Regions from separate parts of the Ruegeria sp. YTSC004 genome, predicted to be linked through region 1. Evidence: riboswitches for the same ligand, from Rfam matches in the RefSeq annotation. Region 1 holds a riboswitch; each other region holds the start of a gene.
The links. A riboswitch is a leader RNA that binds a small molecule or an ion and turns the genes downstream of it on or off. The one in region 1 is predicted to bind cobalamin.

Region 1 (4,199 bases):
AAGACCCAGCGTTAGAAAAAGATCTCAAACGCTGGATGGTCTTTCATCAATAAAGCAAAGAATTGGGCTCCGGCTTGGGTAATATGCACTCGGTCCGCAGAAATAATGTCTCCATTTTGATCGAAAACATGGATCTGATTCCCATTTGTGGTCGCGTAGCTGATGATATCGACATACAAACCAGCCGGTATGACCGACGCATTCTGCCTGTTTGCCTCAACTATTTCTTCGAATACCTTCGTCGTATAGTTTGGCCGACCATATCTGGGCAGTAAGGTGAATGCATTGAGATTGTAACCAAAGTGTTTGGGGCCGACGAAGACGATATTGTGTTGCGCGGCAAGCCCGTTTTCAAGAAAGAGTTTGCAAGCGCCAGAAAGGTTGACGATTGGCAAGAAAGTCGCGTCAGCATTTTGTATCAAAGATTTTGTGTCATCGTCCCAAAGCCTGGGCTCGCAAACATTGAGCGCGTCGCGATAAATTAGATTTGCATCCTTCATTATGCCCATCTCAATGAGAATATTCGCAAAATCACGGGCCTGACTGTTTCCGACAATCAAAACGTTGATGCCGCTGTTCGTATCAAACTTATCTGCGTCGTATTGGCTGATGCGGTGATTATACCAAATGTGCATCCCCGCTGCGACCTCTCGATCCGTGTCGAAAACGCGTGTAGGGAAGCCTTGGCCGAGATACAGCGAAAGCCCAACAGCACACAGCGTTGCGGTCACTGCGGTGCACGAAACAACAAGGCGTGAAAGAGAGATCGCGTTTTTGTTGCGAAACGGTTGTTCGACAAAACGCCAGGTCAGATAGGACAAAAGGAATGCAAATGGTATCAAGCTGGCAAGAAAATACGGGCTGGGTTCCTCAAAGCTCGCAATGCGCGCAAATGCGAAAATTGGTTGGTGCCAGAGATACAGGCTGTAGCTGATCAGGCCAATGCCAACCAGAATTCTGATGCTCAGCAGTTTGGCGACAAAAGTGCCTTCCTTTGCATAGAGGAGAACGAGCAAAGACCCGACGACCGGAACGGCTGTCAGGTATGACGGGTGTTGCATGGTCCCGTCAAAGATCACCATAGATGCAATCACCGCTATAAGGCCAAGTAGCGAAAGACTGTTGCTCGCTCTAACCTTGCGCTTATTTTCCCAACATGCCCCCAATGCACCGAATCCGAGTTCCCAGGCGCGTGTATGCAGAAGATAAAATGTGCTCTCCGGGTGGGTTTGAACCAACAGTACGCTCGCCAGGAAACTGGACCCGATGATAGCCCAAACCAGCAGATCCGTTCTGTGTTTAAGTACCGGGTACAGGGCCATAAGCAAAAGCGGAAAAACTATGTAAAACTGTTCTTCAACTGCCAGGCTCCATGTGTGAACCAGAGGTTTGAACTCGGACGCGAGGTCCCAGTATCCACTTGTTAGCGTGAGAAGAACATTATTCAGAGAGAACATCGTGGCCACGACACTCTGGCCGAAGTTTTCCAGTGGATCGGGCAGCATGGTAAACCAAGCGATAGGAATACACACCAGTACGACGACACTCAGGGCAGGCAAGATCCGTCGGTCCCGACGCTCGTAGAACTTCAAAAGAAAGAAGCTATTTTTTCCAAGATCATCAAGGATAATAGAGGTTATTAGATATCCGCTGATAACGAAGAAAACGTCTACGCCAAAAAAAACCTCCACTGAACAGGCTTATGCCGGAATGAAAAAGAACCACTGGTAAAACTGCAATGCTGCGAAGGCCATCAATTTCTTTCCGTTACAGCATTTAATCAAAACCCACTCTTGTATTTTGTGCTCGGGCCTGTGAGCTTTCGAAGCGTATCTGTCGTCAAGAGTGTGTCGAGGAACTTTGAGCCGCCGCAGCCAATCGAACAAAGTATTGGCAGGTTTATGCGTTCCGGTCGTTGCAAGACCCAGGCTGAAAACTTCTGAGTGAGCCCCGCGAAGTCACTGCCATTGCTAGCACCCTTATCGTAGAATTTTTTTGGCCGATTGGAGCCTGGTACAAATTGCCATCACCGATTGGTTCGCGCTCTTGTCGAATCAAATCAATTCGTATTTGGTCCACGTGATGGTTCCCGACTGTATTCTGCGGTCAGGGATAAAAGGGAATACGGTGCGGTTCTGTGAAAAGACCAATTCCGTGACTGCCCCCGCAACTGTAGGCGGCGAGCGACCCGAGATCGTCCACTGGGCAATAGCCTGGGAAGGATCGGGACAGCTTTGACCCGCAAGTCAGGAGACCTGCCATCCGAAATTTATGAACCTGGGCGGGGTGTCCCAGAGGGAGATGACAATGTTTCAAGCGGTCCGTACCGTGCACGAACTTGCGCTCGCTTTGCCCCTGTCCGAACACAGGAGGCGTTGCCGTTGTCATTGCAAAAAGCTGACACCCAAAGGGGTAAGTGCTTGACGGAATTCAGTGTTCCGGTGCTGGTCGCGGGGGCTCTGGCGCTGTCGGCGATCTTGTGGCTCGCGATTTACGCGGTGATTTGATGTCGGCCGTTTTACAAATCCGCGATCTGACGTTGGGCTACCGCGACCTGACATTGTTTCACCGCCTCTCCATGGATATCGCGGCTGGGACAACCCTGGCCGTTCTTGGTGCGAACGGGTCGGGCAAGAGCACTTTTGTAAAGATGCTGCTGGGCTTGATGGATCCGCTTTCGGGCAGTTTGACTTGGCCGCAGGGCCGTCCTGGTGACATCGGTTACCTGGCGCAGATGACCGAATTCGACCGCCGATTTCCCATCCGTGTGAGGGATCTTGCCGCGATGGGGGCCTGGCGCGGCTTTGGTTATCGTACCGGGCTGGACGCCGCGGCGCGTGACCGGATGGCCGCCGCGCTGGATGAGGCCGGGGTACTGGATATCGCTGACCGGCCTCTGCATATGCTATCGGGCGGGCAACTGCAGCGCGCGCTGTTCGCGCGAGTTATCATGCAGGACGCGCCGCTGATCCTGCTGGATGAACCGTTTGCCGCCGTCGACCAAAGTACTGAGGCGCATCTGCTGTCGATTATACGCCGATGGCGCGATGAGGGGCGCGCGGTGGTTTTGGTGGTGCACGATCTTTCCTCGGTACTGGACTATTGCAGCCACGCGCTGCTTTTGGGCGGGCAAGAGGCGACCCATGGACCGGTGAATGACGTTCTGACACCAGACCGGCTGGTTGCGCAAGGATACCTCTCGGAAAGTCAGGCGTCCTGGATGTTCCGTGGCACCCATTCAACAGCGGAGCACGCCAATGTATGACCTGATCGTCGAAATGTGGAGCTTTGCCTTCATGCGTCGCGCTTTTGTGGCAACCACGGTTTTGTCGGCTTCGGTCGCGCCGGTTGGGGCATTTCTTGTTCTGCGTCGCCTATCGCTGGCTGGTGAGGCCATGGCCCATGCGATTACGCCAGGCATCGTCATCGGCTTTGTCACGGCGGGCTTGTCAGTCATGTCACTGCTGGTCGGAGGGCTTATCGCGGGTGTTGGCGTCGCCATTTTGACCGCCTTTCTCGCACGCCGGACGATCCTGCGCAGCGATGCCAGCCTTGCCTCGCTGTATCTGATCGCACTGGCGGTGGGTATCTTTATTCTGTCTGCAGCAGGGTCCGCAGTCCCACTAAAAAGCTTCCTGTTCGGATCAATCCTTGGGATCGACGACGCGTCGATGATCCTTGTCGGAGGGGTGGCGACGGTAACATTGTTGGCATTCGCCGTTCTGCTTCGTCCGCTGATTGTCAGCACCTGTGATCCGGTTTTCTTCGAAACTCAAACGCGCCGGCCGTGGCTGGTTGATCAGGGTTTTATGCTGCTGCTGGTTCTGAACCTGCTGGCGGCATTCAAAACGCTGGGCACGTTGATGGCCGTTGGCTTGATGATCCTGCCTGCGACCGCTGCGCGCTATTGGGCCAGTACGATCACCGGGCAACTGGTCCTGGGCTTTGTATTTGCCTTGTCCAGCTGCTGGATCGGCCTGACCCTGTCCTACCTGTTCCCGGACACGCCATCCGGCCCGGCGATCGTTTTGGTTGCCGGTGGGTTCTTTCTGTTCTCCGCCATTTTCGGTCCCCTTGGTTTTGGCAGACGGATGCGCAAACCGTCTGTTTCCAAAGACATCCCCATTGCCCAAATTCAACAAGAAGAGAGAGCACAATGACTCTTGTAAAGTCACTCTACACCGGCATCGCCTCTGTGT
Region 2 (4,199 bases), on a different contig from region 1:
TTGCAGGACAACGCCGACGATGCCCAGCCCGGCACCGATCACGGCGGCAAACAGCGCGCGTGGTAAGCGCAGGTCAAACACGATGCGGTGGAGCGGAGACATTTCCCCTTCCACCATCCCCGTGCCCAATAAGACACCCGCCAGTGCGTCAGAGGCCGGAATGGATGTGGTCCCGTAGACCGTTGAGGTTAGCAAAAGGGCGGCCAATACAGCCGCCCCCAGCAAGAGTGTAAGGCCAAGTCGGCCCATATCAGTTCAGGCCCGGGTGCATGGCTTTGGCCATTTTCGAAATTGCTTCGATATTTGCCGGTCCGGGTGTCAGTTCCTCGTAGCGCAGACCAATCCAGCGTTCGTTCTTGACCGCGTCCGTCTGAGACATCACGGGATGGTCCTTTAGGAACTTGAAGGTATCTGCGGCGCCATTTCCAGTTTGATAATCAAGTAAAACCAGGAATTCCGGGTTCGAAGCGGCGACAGCCTCCCACGAGGAACGTCCCCAGCTGGTGTCCATGTCATGGGTGACGTTCTCGCCGCCAGCGGCAGCAATCATCGCGTCGGGAATGGCAAACTTGCCAGCCGTAAACGGGGCATCGGCGGGGCCGTCCAGCAGGAAAACGCGGGGTTTCGGCAGGTCGGCTGTCTGTGTTTCAATTGCGGACAGTTCCTCTTTCCAGCCGGAAACCAGCTCTTCTGCCTTGTCTTCAACGCGCATGACTTTGCCCAAGCGAAGGACGTCCGTGAACAGCAAGTCCATGCTGGCTTCGGGGCGATCCTTATCCAGATGTACGCAGCTTTCCGTCAGGATCATCGTTTTGATGCCAAACGGCGCAAGCGTGTCGGGGGTCACGTCACCGCCCGGCTTCATGCCATAGTACCAGCCCGCAAAGAAAAGGTCGGGTTCGACAGCGACCAGATTTTCTACTGTTGGATACTTGGGCGCAAGTTCCGGGATGTCGCCGCGCAGGGTTTCAAACTCGGGGCTGGTTTTGTACCAGCCGGTGATGCCCGTCAGGCCCACGATCTTGTCCTGCAAACCCAGTGCAAAAGCCATGTCGGTCATGTTCATGTCGTGCACGACCAGCCGCTCGGGCTGAGTTTCAAACACCATCGGCTCGCCACAATTGTCGACAGTGATCTCGTGCGCTGTTACGGCACTTGCAAGGCCGCTGATCAGTGCTGCGCACCAGAGAGTTTTGTTCATGTTGTTTTTCCTAGTTTGAGGTAGTGGTTCTTCGGATATCCAGTGCCGGGATCATGCGGCCTTCGTGCTGAAAGCTAAGAAAATCGACACCAAACGTTTCACGGACCCTTTCGGGTGTCAGCACTTCGTGCACCGGGCCGAAACCGGTCAGGCGCGTGGATTTCATCAACGCGACATGGGTCGCGAATTCGGGGATCATGACCAGATCATGGACGATCATGACGACCGTAATGCCCAGCTCGGCCACCAACGACAGCATGCGTCCCTTGGCGTCCGGGTCCAGATGGTTCGTCGGCTCATCCAAAAACAGCAGTGAGGGGTTCTGCGCCAGCGCCCTTGCGATATGAGCACGCTGGCGTTCCCCGCCAGATAGCACGGCCATCCGTTTGTCTGCGAGGGCGACGAGTCCGGTCAGTTTCAGGATGCGGTCCAATTCCAAGGCGTGCTCAGCGGCAGATCGGTCGGCACGGATCGGGATTTGCCCGAGGGCCACGTAGTCGCGCAGAAACAAACGCCCGTCCGGCGATTCCTGCTGACTGACTACGGCGATCATTCGGGCGCGGTCCATCGCCGAAAGCTGCCGAAGACTGCGCCCCTTTACCAAAACGTCCCCCAGCACAATCTCTTCACCGCCGCACAAAAGATTCAGCAACGTTGTCTTGCCCGCACCGTTTGGGCCCGCAATTGCCAGGGTTGCCCCTTCATTCAGTTCGAAATTGACGTTTTGCAGCAGTACGTCGCCGTTCAGGGCGTAATACTCCAGCCCGCGCGCCTCAAGGAAAGCTCCGCAGGTCATGCGCTTGTCTCCAGCTTTAGCCGTGGCAGGCGCGCCAGGATCTTATCAAGAAGGGCAGGCGGGCGCTGCGATGCGTTGGTCCAACCGTCACCGCTGCGATGGTATTGACGTGCAAATTCGGCCAAAGCATCCAAGTCCTCAGCCGATTGGATGTCACCGAAAAGGTACTGCGCTTTGTCGAATGCCTGAAACCCGACGGTTGTGGGCCGACCGCAACCGGCCATGCAGGAAACGCTGCGGATGCCAAAACTGGATGGAAGCTTGCTTGCAAGCGCAGCGCGCAATGAATCCGCCCGGTCAGAGCCCTCGCAGGTCTCGCAAATCAGAAGGAAATGATCAGGACTGATCGACATGGCCCACTCCGCCTGTTGCCAAGCGCGGACAGAAGGTGCCAATCATGTCATCACGTCTTAGACGTGTCATAAAGCCTCCTTCCAGGACGCCCCGCCCCGGGTTGGTTGAACATCGGATGGTAGGTCTCCTGACTTGCGGGTCGTGGCTTGGCCATCCTTCCCGACCCATTTGGGGTCAGTGGGTATTTGGCGTCGCTCACCGCTTACAGTTGCGGGGGCAGTCACGGACTTGGCGCTTGTTGGCAACCTCACCGTATTCCCTTTTCATCCCTTGGCGAACCACAGGGAACCATCGCGGTGATGCTTGCCCGAGTTCCGATTTTGGGTCAAGCGATAATACTCAGCGCCCCACGCACAGAGGTCATTTGTCATTTGCCAACGATCTGACTACGCTGCATCGCAGAAATGTAGGGGCAAAGGTGGATATGTTCTGGTTCCGGGGGGGGCGAACATCCAATGTTTGAAACGACGAACGCACATTCAAAAACAAAGCCAGGCAAGATGAAAATTCAAGAAAACAGAACCTATTCTCAACTGAAGGTAGGCGACAAGGCGCAGGTCACCCGATTGTGCACCGTGGACGACTTGTACGCGTTTGCCTCCGCTTCGGGCGACCACAACCCGCTGAACCTGGCAGCCTATGACGGTGATGGAGATGGGCGCCCCGAGGCTGTCGCGCCCGCTTTGTGGCCTGCTGGTCTGGTGGCCGCAGTCATTGGGAACATCTTGCCGGGGGCCGGTACGCAAACACGTCGGGCGGATCTGAGTTTTCATGCTTCGGTTTTGGCGGGCGAAGAACTGACTGCCTTTGTGGCTGTTACAGAAAAGCGTGAAGACGGCGACCTGACCTGTTCCGCCGAAGTGCGCCGGGTCGGGGATAACGCATTGATCCTAAGCGGCACCGTACAGGTCACGCCACCGTCGCGGCATTTGACCTTCGACTCGGTCGAGGTACCGGGACTGATCGTTCAGCGTCACCGGCACTTCGACGCTTTGTTGGAAAAGGCACGTCCTCTGGACCCGATGGCCACAGCGATCGTCGCCCCGGAAGAGCCGAATTCGCTAGGCGGGGCATTGCTCGCGTTGGAAAACGGCATCATTACTCCGATTTTGGTGGGCGACCCGGACAAAATCACCGCCGCTGCCGCCCAGCTTGGGGCCGATTTGTCCGGAGTGGAAATCATTGAAGCGCGAGACCACGAAGTGGCCGCCCAACGCGCGGTCGGACTGGTCGTTGAAGGTAAGGCCCGGATGCTGATGAAAGGTCACTTGCACACAGATGTCCTTCTACGCGCCGTTCTTCGCCGCGAAAACGGCCTGAGGACCGGGCGACGCTTGTCGCATGTGTTCGTCATGGACGTGCCGGGCATGTCCCGGCCCATCATGGTTACTGATGCGGCGGTGAATATTGCACCGGATCTCGAAACCAAGGCCGATATTGTTCAGAACGCCATCCATCTTGCGCATTCTATTGGCATCGAGATGCCCAAGGTTGGCGTCTTGTCGGCGGTTGAGACCATCAACCCGCATTTACCGTCGTCTGTCGATGCGGCGCTGTTGTCGAAAATGGCCGAGCGTGGACAAATCACCGGCGGGCTGGTCGATGGCCCTCTGGCAATGGACAATGCGGTTGATCTGAACGCCGCGCGGACAAAAGGCATCACCTCACCGGTCGCGGGGGTCGCAGACATTCTGGTTGTTCCGAATATCGAAGCCGGCAACATGGTAGCCAAGCAGCTGACATATATCTCTCATGCCGAGGCTGCCGGCGTCGTGATAGGTGCTGCGGCACCGATTATCCTGACATCTCGGGCAGATGACGATGCTTCGCGGCTGGCGTCTTGTGCTG
Region 3 (4,199 bases), on a different contig from region 1:
CGCGGTGGCGTTGATGATGGCCGACGGTTCAAGGGAGGCGATGTTCTCGCGCAGCCAATCGGCGGCTGCAGGTGCTTTCAGCGAGGGAGCGAACATGCCTACAGCTTCGATGCCGCGTTCCCGCAATCGGCGGATCAGGGCTGCGACCGGGGCGGTGTCTGCAGATGTCAGATAAGCACGATAGAAAGTCACCAGAATACGCTTCGCGCCGCTCGAGAATGCTGTTTCGACCGGGACTACGCCACGATCCGGGCACCACGCGCCGCACTCTGGCAAGGTCTTAGCGCCCATCACCGGCCCGGCATAAAGCCCCGCCGCAAGCGCCATTTGAGCCAAGGCCGCTTGCGCCGCGACTTCGCCACCGGTGTCACACAGATGCGCAAGCCGCCGCAGGGTTGAGACGGGCAGGGTGGAGTAATCATCCAGCCGCGTATCCTCACGCCCATCGGCAGGTAGGACGGCCAGTGCGATCCCCTTGGATTGCGCCAGCGCCAGAACTTGCTGCAAGCCATAGGACCAGTAAGGCACGCCGCCGATCAAACGGATCAGAATGCCCTTGGCGCCCTCGAGCGTTTGCTCGACATAAGTGTCGACGGACAACGGGTGTTTCAGTGCTGTCAGGTTGGCCAGCCGCATTGTCGGCATTCGCCCTTCGGCCCCGCCACCGCGATGCCAGCCCGCCGCGAAAGCACCAAGGTCACTGTCCGAAAAGGACAGCACCACCAGATCCGCCGGACTTTGGCCCAGATCGGTCGGGGTCTCGGTTTCCTCGAGCCCGTGGCTTTCGCGGAAGACGACGTGCATGGCTTACTCGGCGGCCTCGGTCACGCCCACGAGGATATCGCGGATCGTGGCCTCTTTGATGTCGTCGTGTTCGGCGATGACCACCAGACGCGAACGGCGCTCTTCACCGGGTTCCCACGGGCGGTCATACTGGTGACGTACGCGGGCACCAACGGCCTGCACCAGCAGACGCATGGGTTTGCCCTGAACGGCGGCATAGCCTTTGACGCGCAGGATGTTCAGCTCATTGGCCAGACGTTCGATATTGGCGACCAGTTGGGCCGGGTCGGTCTGTTCAGGTAACTCGACGATGATGCTTTCGAAATCGTCGTGTTCGTGGTCGTGATGGCCATCGTGATGCGACGGACGGGCATCCATGTCATCCTCGGCGGCCGCTTCCAGCCCCAGCACGACGCGCACGTCTACGGCACCTTCGGCGACTTCGACCACTGGCAGCGGACGCGGAGCTTCGGCGGCGATGACTTCTTTGGCTTTCGCCACACCTTCGGCGCCCGCCAGATCGGGTTTTGTCAGCAGGATGATGTCGGCGCACGAGATCTGATCCTCGAACACCTCTGACAGGGGCGTTTCGTGGTCGATCGAGTCATCAGCCAGGCGCTGGGCGTCCACGGCTTCGACACTCGGAGCGAAGCGCCCGGCGGCGACGGCCTCGGCATCGGCCAGAGCGATCACACCGTCAACGGTGATCTTAGAACGGATATCCGGCCAGTCGAACGCCTTCAGCAGCGGCTTCGGCAGCGCCAGACCAGAGGTTTCAATCAGAATGTGATCGGGGCGCGGCTCCAGCGCCATCAGTGCCTCGATGGTCGGAATGAAGTCATCGGCTACGGTGCAGCAGATGCAGCCATTGGCCAGTTCCATGATGTTTTCCGCCGGGCAATCCGGAATGGCGCAGGATTTCAGGATATCGCCATCGACGCCAACATCGCCAAATTCATTGACGACCACAGCCAGACGCTTGCCCTGCGGGTTCTGCATCAGGTGCTTGACCAGCGTGGTCTTGCCCGAGCCCAGAAAGCCGGTGATCACGGTGACGGGAAGTTTTTCAAGATTGCTCATTTCAGGGCTCCAATCGGGGGAATGCGGGCCGCACAGTTTTTGCGGAAATGTTCGGGGCGCTCACGCCATTTCACCAGACCGTCTTCAGCGGCCAGATATTTGGTGACGCCTTCGACGATGGTCTCGACATGGTCGGCCTCGTCGAGGTTTTCATAGACGAAGGTCCATCGGGACGGGCCACCACGCAAAACGATCGAACATCCCTGATCACAGTTCGACAGGCATTCCACCGGCTTCAGGTCCACGCCGTCAGGCAAACCCGCCTGTTCAAGCGCTGTGTGCAGCAAAGTGCCGGGTCGCTGAGCGTCATCTTCGATGGGCAACCCACGGCGGCATGTCGTGCAGACCAGTAATTCGACTGGTGCGGTCTCGGTCACGTCTCTCATCCCCCTAATCCTTTGTACGGGGGACGGGGTTTCATGCGGGCCACGTGTGCGACATGGACCCGACACCGGAACACCCCGCCCGGTTTCAACTTCGGGTGCTGGCAGGTCTCCCGGCTTGCGGATGTCAGAGCGTTTGCCCTGTCGGATGTCCCGCCTTCCCGGCCTATTGGGCCAGTGGCTTTGGGCACCCTCTCCGGTCACGGTCGCGGGGGCGGCTGTGCTTGGCGATGACATCGCTGGCACATTCCCTTTTCATCCATCCGAGGATGGACACCAACGCATGCGACATGCGGCACGGGCAGGGGGCTTGTCAAGCACGACTGAGGATTGAAAACCGGTTAAGTCAGAAAAGCGACCAGCCGAAGTCAGTCAGCGGCATCCGATGCGATCCGATCACGAAGCCAGGAGCAAAACAGCCCCGCAGCCGCGGATGATTGAGCGCTTCCGGGCTTGGCAATCAGGTAGTGCGGTTGTGCAAACGGAATCGCTGGACCGGCAATCGCAACAGGCGCGCCTTGGGCAATCGCGTTCTGTGCGAACCTTTGGGCAATATTAAGGAAGCGGGCAAAGGCGCGACAAAGACAAAGCACATCCCTCTACCACTGTCGCATTGTGCGTCGCGCCGTTTGTTCGCGGGAAAAGATTTGGCACGTGTGGCATTACTTTCAAACCGCTTCGACATTTAACCCCGGACATCAACGGCGACGGTTATGCTGTTCCAGAAGCCAGTAGGAACATGATACCCAAGTGTATACGCCCGAATTTGCGAAAGCAGCGCAGAAAGCTAAGTGTTTGAAAAAGAAGTGGAGGCGAGTACCAATTTCGAACTTGCGTAAAGGAATTAAATTTCTTAATAAATAACAATTGTTTAGTGAGATTTTATCGGTACGTGGGCTTGCGAATGTTGCGGGATTGTTGGTTGAAATTGTTCATTGGCTTAACGCCATCAAGGATGATGCTCGATTTTTGGTTCAAGTGGATTTTGGTGCAATGATCACAGCAACGCTGATTGCTTTCAGGCGCGTCGCAGCCTGAATGCGCCGTCACTCGACCTTCCGCCCGTCAAGATATGAGCCGGTGTTCGGATACCTTGAACGCTGCTTCAATAGCTGCACGATTTCGTCGGCAACAACTGCCATTTTGTCATTTGAAAGATTCTGATGCCGGTTTGCCAGAGTAGTCAGTAGTATACGTAATTCTTCATCCGGAATGGAGCTGTCTAGAGCCACCGACATAATGCTGGGGCTTACAACGCGTGCTAAAACAGTTGAGCGCCGTTAGACAATTGCTCCCGGATCGAACGTCGCGTTCTGGAGGTGTCTAAACCTGGTTCGTTCGTGAAGGTAAGTGTCGTGAGCGAACTTTTCCTCCGGTAGTCGTTTCTCTGCGATCTTCCGATGGAACCTTACAAGTCTAGCAACGTCTTTGACTACAGTGGTGGTCGTTTTCAGTACATCCAGCTTTTTGTCCGAACGGATGTATTCTCGAGCGTCCGCTTTGCACTTGAAACCTGCGAAAAGCAAAGCGTTTGAATCGAGTAGCAGTCGCACCGTGCGACTTTCCCCCATCGAAATGGTTATGCCAGGCTCCACCAAATGATGATGTAGAATAAAGTTCCTTAGACCCATGGCAAAACTATGCGCGCCGGAGTTCTTCCCGATTACCCTTCCAATTCCCCGGGTGTAAGATTCACTGTTTTCCAGCTTGGAGTATTTTCGGATACGTCTGCAAACATCTACGTATGAAGCATAAAGCGCAGAGAATGTTAAAAGATTGGATGTTGCCTTAGATTGTTCTCGAGCATACGCAGAGTTATCTGAGCGCTTGAACTCAAGAACGGTGTCCATCCCTGCCGTAGCCGCATTCAAACCAAGGCTTGCTTCCAGCATTGCGGCATGCACCCTTTCTAAGTTCTCCGGTGCGGTATGAACTTTATGGTAAGGGGAAAAG
Region 4 (4,199 bases), on a different contig from region 1:
AACGCCGCGCCGCCGGAACCGGGGCCCAGGCTCAGTTGATTGCTGCTAATGTGGATGTGCTGTTCATCGTCAGTTCCTGCAATGCTGACTTCAATCTGGCCCGACTGGAACGGTATTTGGCTTTGGCACACCAGGCCGGGTGCTATCCGGTGATCGTTCTAACCAAGGCCGATACCTGCGCCGATCCTGATAATTTCTCCAAAGCAGCCGAGTCGCTGGCTCCGTTTTTGACCGTGCTGGCTATCAATGCTTTGGATGCCCTGGACGTGCAGCAAGTTCTGTCCTGGTGCTCCACCGGGCAGACTGCCGCAATGGTCGGCTCATCCGGTGTCGGCAAGACAACATTGGTCAACGCCATGACTGGTCTGGATGAGGCAACGTCCGGTATTCGCGAGGACGACGCGCGCGGGCGGCACACGACAACTGCCCGCGCGTTGCATCCGATGCGGAACGGAGGCTGGCTGGTCGATACACCCGGCATGCGGGCTTTGCGGTTGCTGGATGCACAAGATGGCGTCGATGAGGTCTTTTCCGACATTCTGGAATTGGCCCAAACCTGCCGCTTTTCCGATTGTCAGCATCAGGCCGAGCCGGGATGCGCTGTGCAGGATGCGATTTCCACCGGATCCCTTGACACAGAGCGGCTAGAGCGTTGGCGAAAACTGCGGCGCGAGGATGAAAGGAACTCGGAAACCGTGGCGCAGTCTCGTGCGCGCGACAAGGCCTTTGGTAAGATGGTACGATCGGTGATGCAGGACAAGAAATCCCGCAAAAATCTGTAAATACCGACTCAGGCGATCAACCGGGGCCATATGTTTGCATTTCGGCGCGCAAATGCGCCGATGTGACCGACCTCGGCCAATCCAAAGTCTTTCGGCGACAACTGATGCCGGCGGGCTTTGGGACCGTAAAGATCGGCCAGGCGCCAAACCGCGTTCGGGGGCACCACCTGATCATCGTCCATTGTGAACAGATCAACAGGTGTTTCCGACGCGGACCAACGGGCGTCTGGAAGGCTTTTGCCGATATCCGGCACGTAGCTCAGCGCAGCGGTGCACCATTTACGCCACTGCCAGTAGACACGTGCCGGAAGGTCCGAGCCGAACCCAAGTGCCTTGCCCGGCAGGTATCCCAATGCCTTAACCAGCAATGGCGGGTGGGCATACCAGAACATTGTCGCCAGTGCGCGATACGGCCAGGGGTGGTCGGATACCGTCACCAAACCTGAACAGACACAGATCATCCGGTCGATCTGCTCAATATCGGGCTGAATTGGCCCCAGCATTCCACCCACCGAATGGCCAATGCTCCACTGCTGGGCGGCGGGAAATCTGCGTCGCATTTCAGCGCGAGCAGCGGGCATGTCGATCAACGCCCAGTCAGCCATCGTGGCCTGCGAATCGCGCAGGCGCCCGTGTAGAGAGTGGCCAAAATCGCGATAGTCATAGGTCAGACAGGCCATACCCTGTTCTTCCACCAACCACCGCGCAAAATGCTGGTAATAGTCGCGCGGTACGCCTGTGGCTGCATGGACTACAACCGCCACATCAGGTGCCGAGGCAGGCATATACAGCCGTGCCGACAGTTCGGCCTCTCCGGCAGAAAACGTGAAGTCTTCGGTCAAAACGACCGGAGTGTTGTCCAACATGGTGCCCTCGCAAGCATCTGAACTATTCGGTTCACATATGGCATATCGGCGCTTTTGCGCGACTAGAGTCAACAGATTTTCAAAGTGACCAAGCGTCCACTTGAACGATGGAAAACAGCCCGCTTGACTCAAGCCACCTACAACCGCTAGCGATGAGGTGATGGTTCTCGTCCTTATATTGGGGCGGGATGAAAAGGGAACTCGGTGCGGTCCAGCCCGGCAAAGCCGGAACGGACCAAGGCCGCGACTGCCCCCGCAACTGTAAGCGGTAAGCAATGCCGAAATACCACTGGCCGAAAGGCTGGGAAGGTCGGCAAAGCAATGACCCGCAAGTCAGGAGACCTGCCATCAAAGTAAAAACCGAAACTCGGGCGGGGTGTCCGGGCAGGCCTTCAGTACGCTGAGTTCCCTGTTCCACGTCCCCCGCTCACCGCGCGGAGGGCGCATTATGATCTGGAAGACAACGACCCACGAATTCACCGCCACCCTGTGCCAGAAAACGGGGAAAACCTGCCCCGCATTGGCCCAAATGGCTCGGTCATTGGCCGAGGCGATGGCAACAGCACGACCAATGACGACCAGCGAATTTGAGGTGGACGGCTCCAGCGAACTGACCCATTGCGATGAGGGTTGCACCGCACGGTTTCGCGCCAGCCCGGCCCGGATCAGGGTCTATTGCGGGGCAAACACAGGCGACTCAGCCGACACGCTGGACGAATACGCCGATATGATGTTCGGCCCTGACTTTTCCACTCTGCCTGCTGGTGTTTTGGCGGCCTTGCCTTGCGCCATGCTTCAGGCATCGGCCCTTGCACCGCGTCCATCGCATCAGGTTGTTCAACAAGCCACGGCCTGATCCTAGTTCACTGATCGCTCTGGGCCGGTTTCATGGCCCAAGCCATCTGCTCATCCGTTTCCACCGCGCATGGTCGGGCCAAGCGCAGCCGGTTTAGCGCGTGGTTTGGATCTTCGCCGCTTTCCACCATGAGCCTCAGCGCGACCATCCCCGACCGCCCACAACCGCCCCGGCAATGCACCAGCACGCGTCCACCGTCGGACAGAACCTGCCGGGCGGCTGCGCTGGCTTGGGGCCAAAGAGTTTCGATTGGCAGGGGCGGTGTGCCAAAATCCTCGACCGGAAGATGCACCCAGGTCGCGGACCTGCTTTGAACGTCTCGACCAAAACCGCCTGCGCCGACCTGCCGCATCTCGGCCTCGGTGGTCATTGAAATCACCAGATCAGGGTTCCAGTCCTGTATCACCCTCAGATCGTCGACATACCCACCGCCGCCGCCCGGCAAGGGGGACAGCGCCAAGATGCCTGAGCCAACAGGCAGCGCGTAGATCGCAAATTTTGCCAAAGCTAATGCTCCTACTGCCACCGGCCCACCAAATTTTGACAGCTGGTTTATCCCGCTTACAGACGCTGTCCAAACCGAAATTCCACAAAGCCTGCTGTGGACGTGGGCGGCCCGGGTCTCTACGCTGCATTTCTGACACGAATCTGACAGAGCAGACATGACCGAAACGCCCAGCCCCGCCTATCAGGTTCTTGCCCGCAAGTACCGCCCCGAAACCTTTGCTGATCTGGTTGGACAGGACGCAATGGTACGCACGCTGAAAAACGCGTTCGAAGCGGATCGGATCGCGCAGGCCTTTATCATGACCGGTATTCGCGGCACCGGCAAAACCACCACTGCCCGGATTATCGCCAAAGGTATGAACTGCATCGGCCCCGATGGCGAAGGCAAGCCAACGACCGAACCTTGCGGCCAGTGCGAACATTGTGTGGCCATCATGGAAGGACGCCATGTCGACGTGATGGAGATGGACGCCGCCAGCCGGACCGGTGTGAACGACATTCGCGAGATTATCGACAGTGTCCGATATCGTGCCGCCAGTGCGCGTTATAAGATTTACATCATCGACGAAGTTCACATGCTGTCGACCAGCGCCTTCAATGCGCTGCTCAAAACGCTCGAGGAACCGCCTGAGCATGTGAAGTTCATCTTTGCGACGACCGAAATCCGCAAGGTCCCGGTGACAGTGCTGTCGCGCTGCCAGCGGTTTGACCTGCGGCGGATCGAACCCGAAGATATGATCGGTCTGCTCAACAAGATCGCCGCGGCGGAAAACGCACAGATCGCCGAAGACGCGCTTGCTTTGATCACACGTGCGGCCGAAGGCTCTGCCCGCGATGCGACCTCGCTGTTGGATCAGGCGATCTCACATGGTGCAGGGGAAACCAGCGCCGATCAGGTTCGGGCAATGTTGGGCCTTGCAGATCGCGGGCGCGTGCTGGATCTGATGGACATGATCCTGCGTGGCGATGCGGCTGGGGCATTGACTGAGTTGAGCGGCCAGTATGCCGAAGGGGCCGACCCGCTGGCCGTGCTGCGCGATCTGGCCGAGATCACCCATTGGGTTTCCGTGGTCAAAATCACGCCCGATGCCGCCGATGACCCCACCGTCTCACCGGATGAACGTGCGCGCGGTCAACAGATGGCCGAGGCGCTGCCGATGCGGGTGTTGACGCGGATGTGGCAGATGT

Region 2: it holds a riboswitch for cobalamin, as region 1 does, so the genes downstream of both, AC2FFP_RS12705 (DUF1636 family protein) here and AC2FFP_RS22085 (metal ABC transporter ATP-binding protein) in region 1, are expected to answer to the same signal.
Region 3: it holds a riboswitch for cobalamin, as region 1 does, so the genes downstream of both, AC2FFP_RS17145 (DUF1636 family protein) here and AC2FFP_RS22085 (metal ABC transporter ATP-binding protein) in region 1, are expected to answer to the same signal.
Region 4: it holds a riboswitch for cobalamin, as region 1 does, so the genes downstream of both, AC2FFP_RS15445 (hypothetical protein) here and AC2FFP_RS22085 (metal ABC transporter ATP-binding protein) in region 1, are expected to answer to the same signal.

Annotation. Positions count from the first base shown of each region.
Region 1 is NZ_JBXWMJ010000021.1:10,727-14,925, reverse strand. It holds gene AC2FFP_RS22090 (acyltransferase family protein) at 12-1,691, opposite strand; cobalamin riboswitch at 2,067-2,277, shown strand; gene AC2FFP_RS22085 (metal ABC transporter ATP-binding protein) at 2,417-3,265, shown strand; gene AC2FFP_RS22080 (metal ABC transporter permease) at 3,258-4,160, shown strand; gene AC2FFP_RS22075 (metal ABC transporter solute-binding protein, Zn/Mn family) at 4,157-4,199, shown strand, end outside.
Region 2 is NZ_JBXWMJ010000006.1:153,162-157,360, forward strand. It holds gene AC2FFP_RS12690 (FecCD family ABC transporter permease) at 1-249, opposite strand, end outside; gene AC2FFP_RS12695 (ABC transporter substrate-binding protein) at 251-1,201, opposite strand; gene AC2FFP_RS12700 (ABC transporter ATP-binding protein) at 1,212-1,997, opposite strand; gene AC2FFP_RS12705 (DUF1636 family protein) at 1,994-2,350, opposite strand; cobalamin riboswitch at 2,452-2,657, opposite strand; gene AC2FFP_RS12710 (bifunctional enoyl-CoA hydratase/phosphate acetyltransferase) at 2,852-4,199, shown strand, end outside.
Region 3 is NZ_JBXWMJ010000009.1:219,069-223,267, forward strand. It holds gene cobN (cobaltochelatase subunit CobN) at 1-804, opposite strand, end outside; gene cobW (cobalamin biosynthesis protein CobW) at 808-1,863, opposite strand; gene AC2FFP_RS17145 (DUF1636 family protein) at 1,860-2,249, opposite strand; cobalamin riboswitch at 2,333-2,542, opposite strand; gene AC2FFP_RS17150 (hypothetical protein) at 3,114-3,284, shown strand; gene AC2FFP_RS17155 (hypothetical protein) at 3,527-4,199, opposite strand, start outside.
Region 4 is NZ_JBXWMJ010000008.1:145,203-149,401, reverse strand. It holds gene rsgA (ribosome small subunit-dependent GTPase A) at 1-782, shown strand, start outside; gene AC2FFP_RS15450 (alpha/beta hydrolase family protein) at 791-1,648, opposite strand; cobalamin riboswitch at 1,793-2,012, shown strand; gene AC2FFP_RS15445 (hypothetical protein) at 2,097-2,504, shown strand; gene AC2FFP_RS15440 (protein-tyrosine phosphatase family protein) at 2,512-3,009, opposite strand; gene AC2FFP_RS15435 (DNA polymerase III subunit gamma/tau) at 3,167-4,199, shown strand, end outside.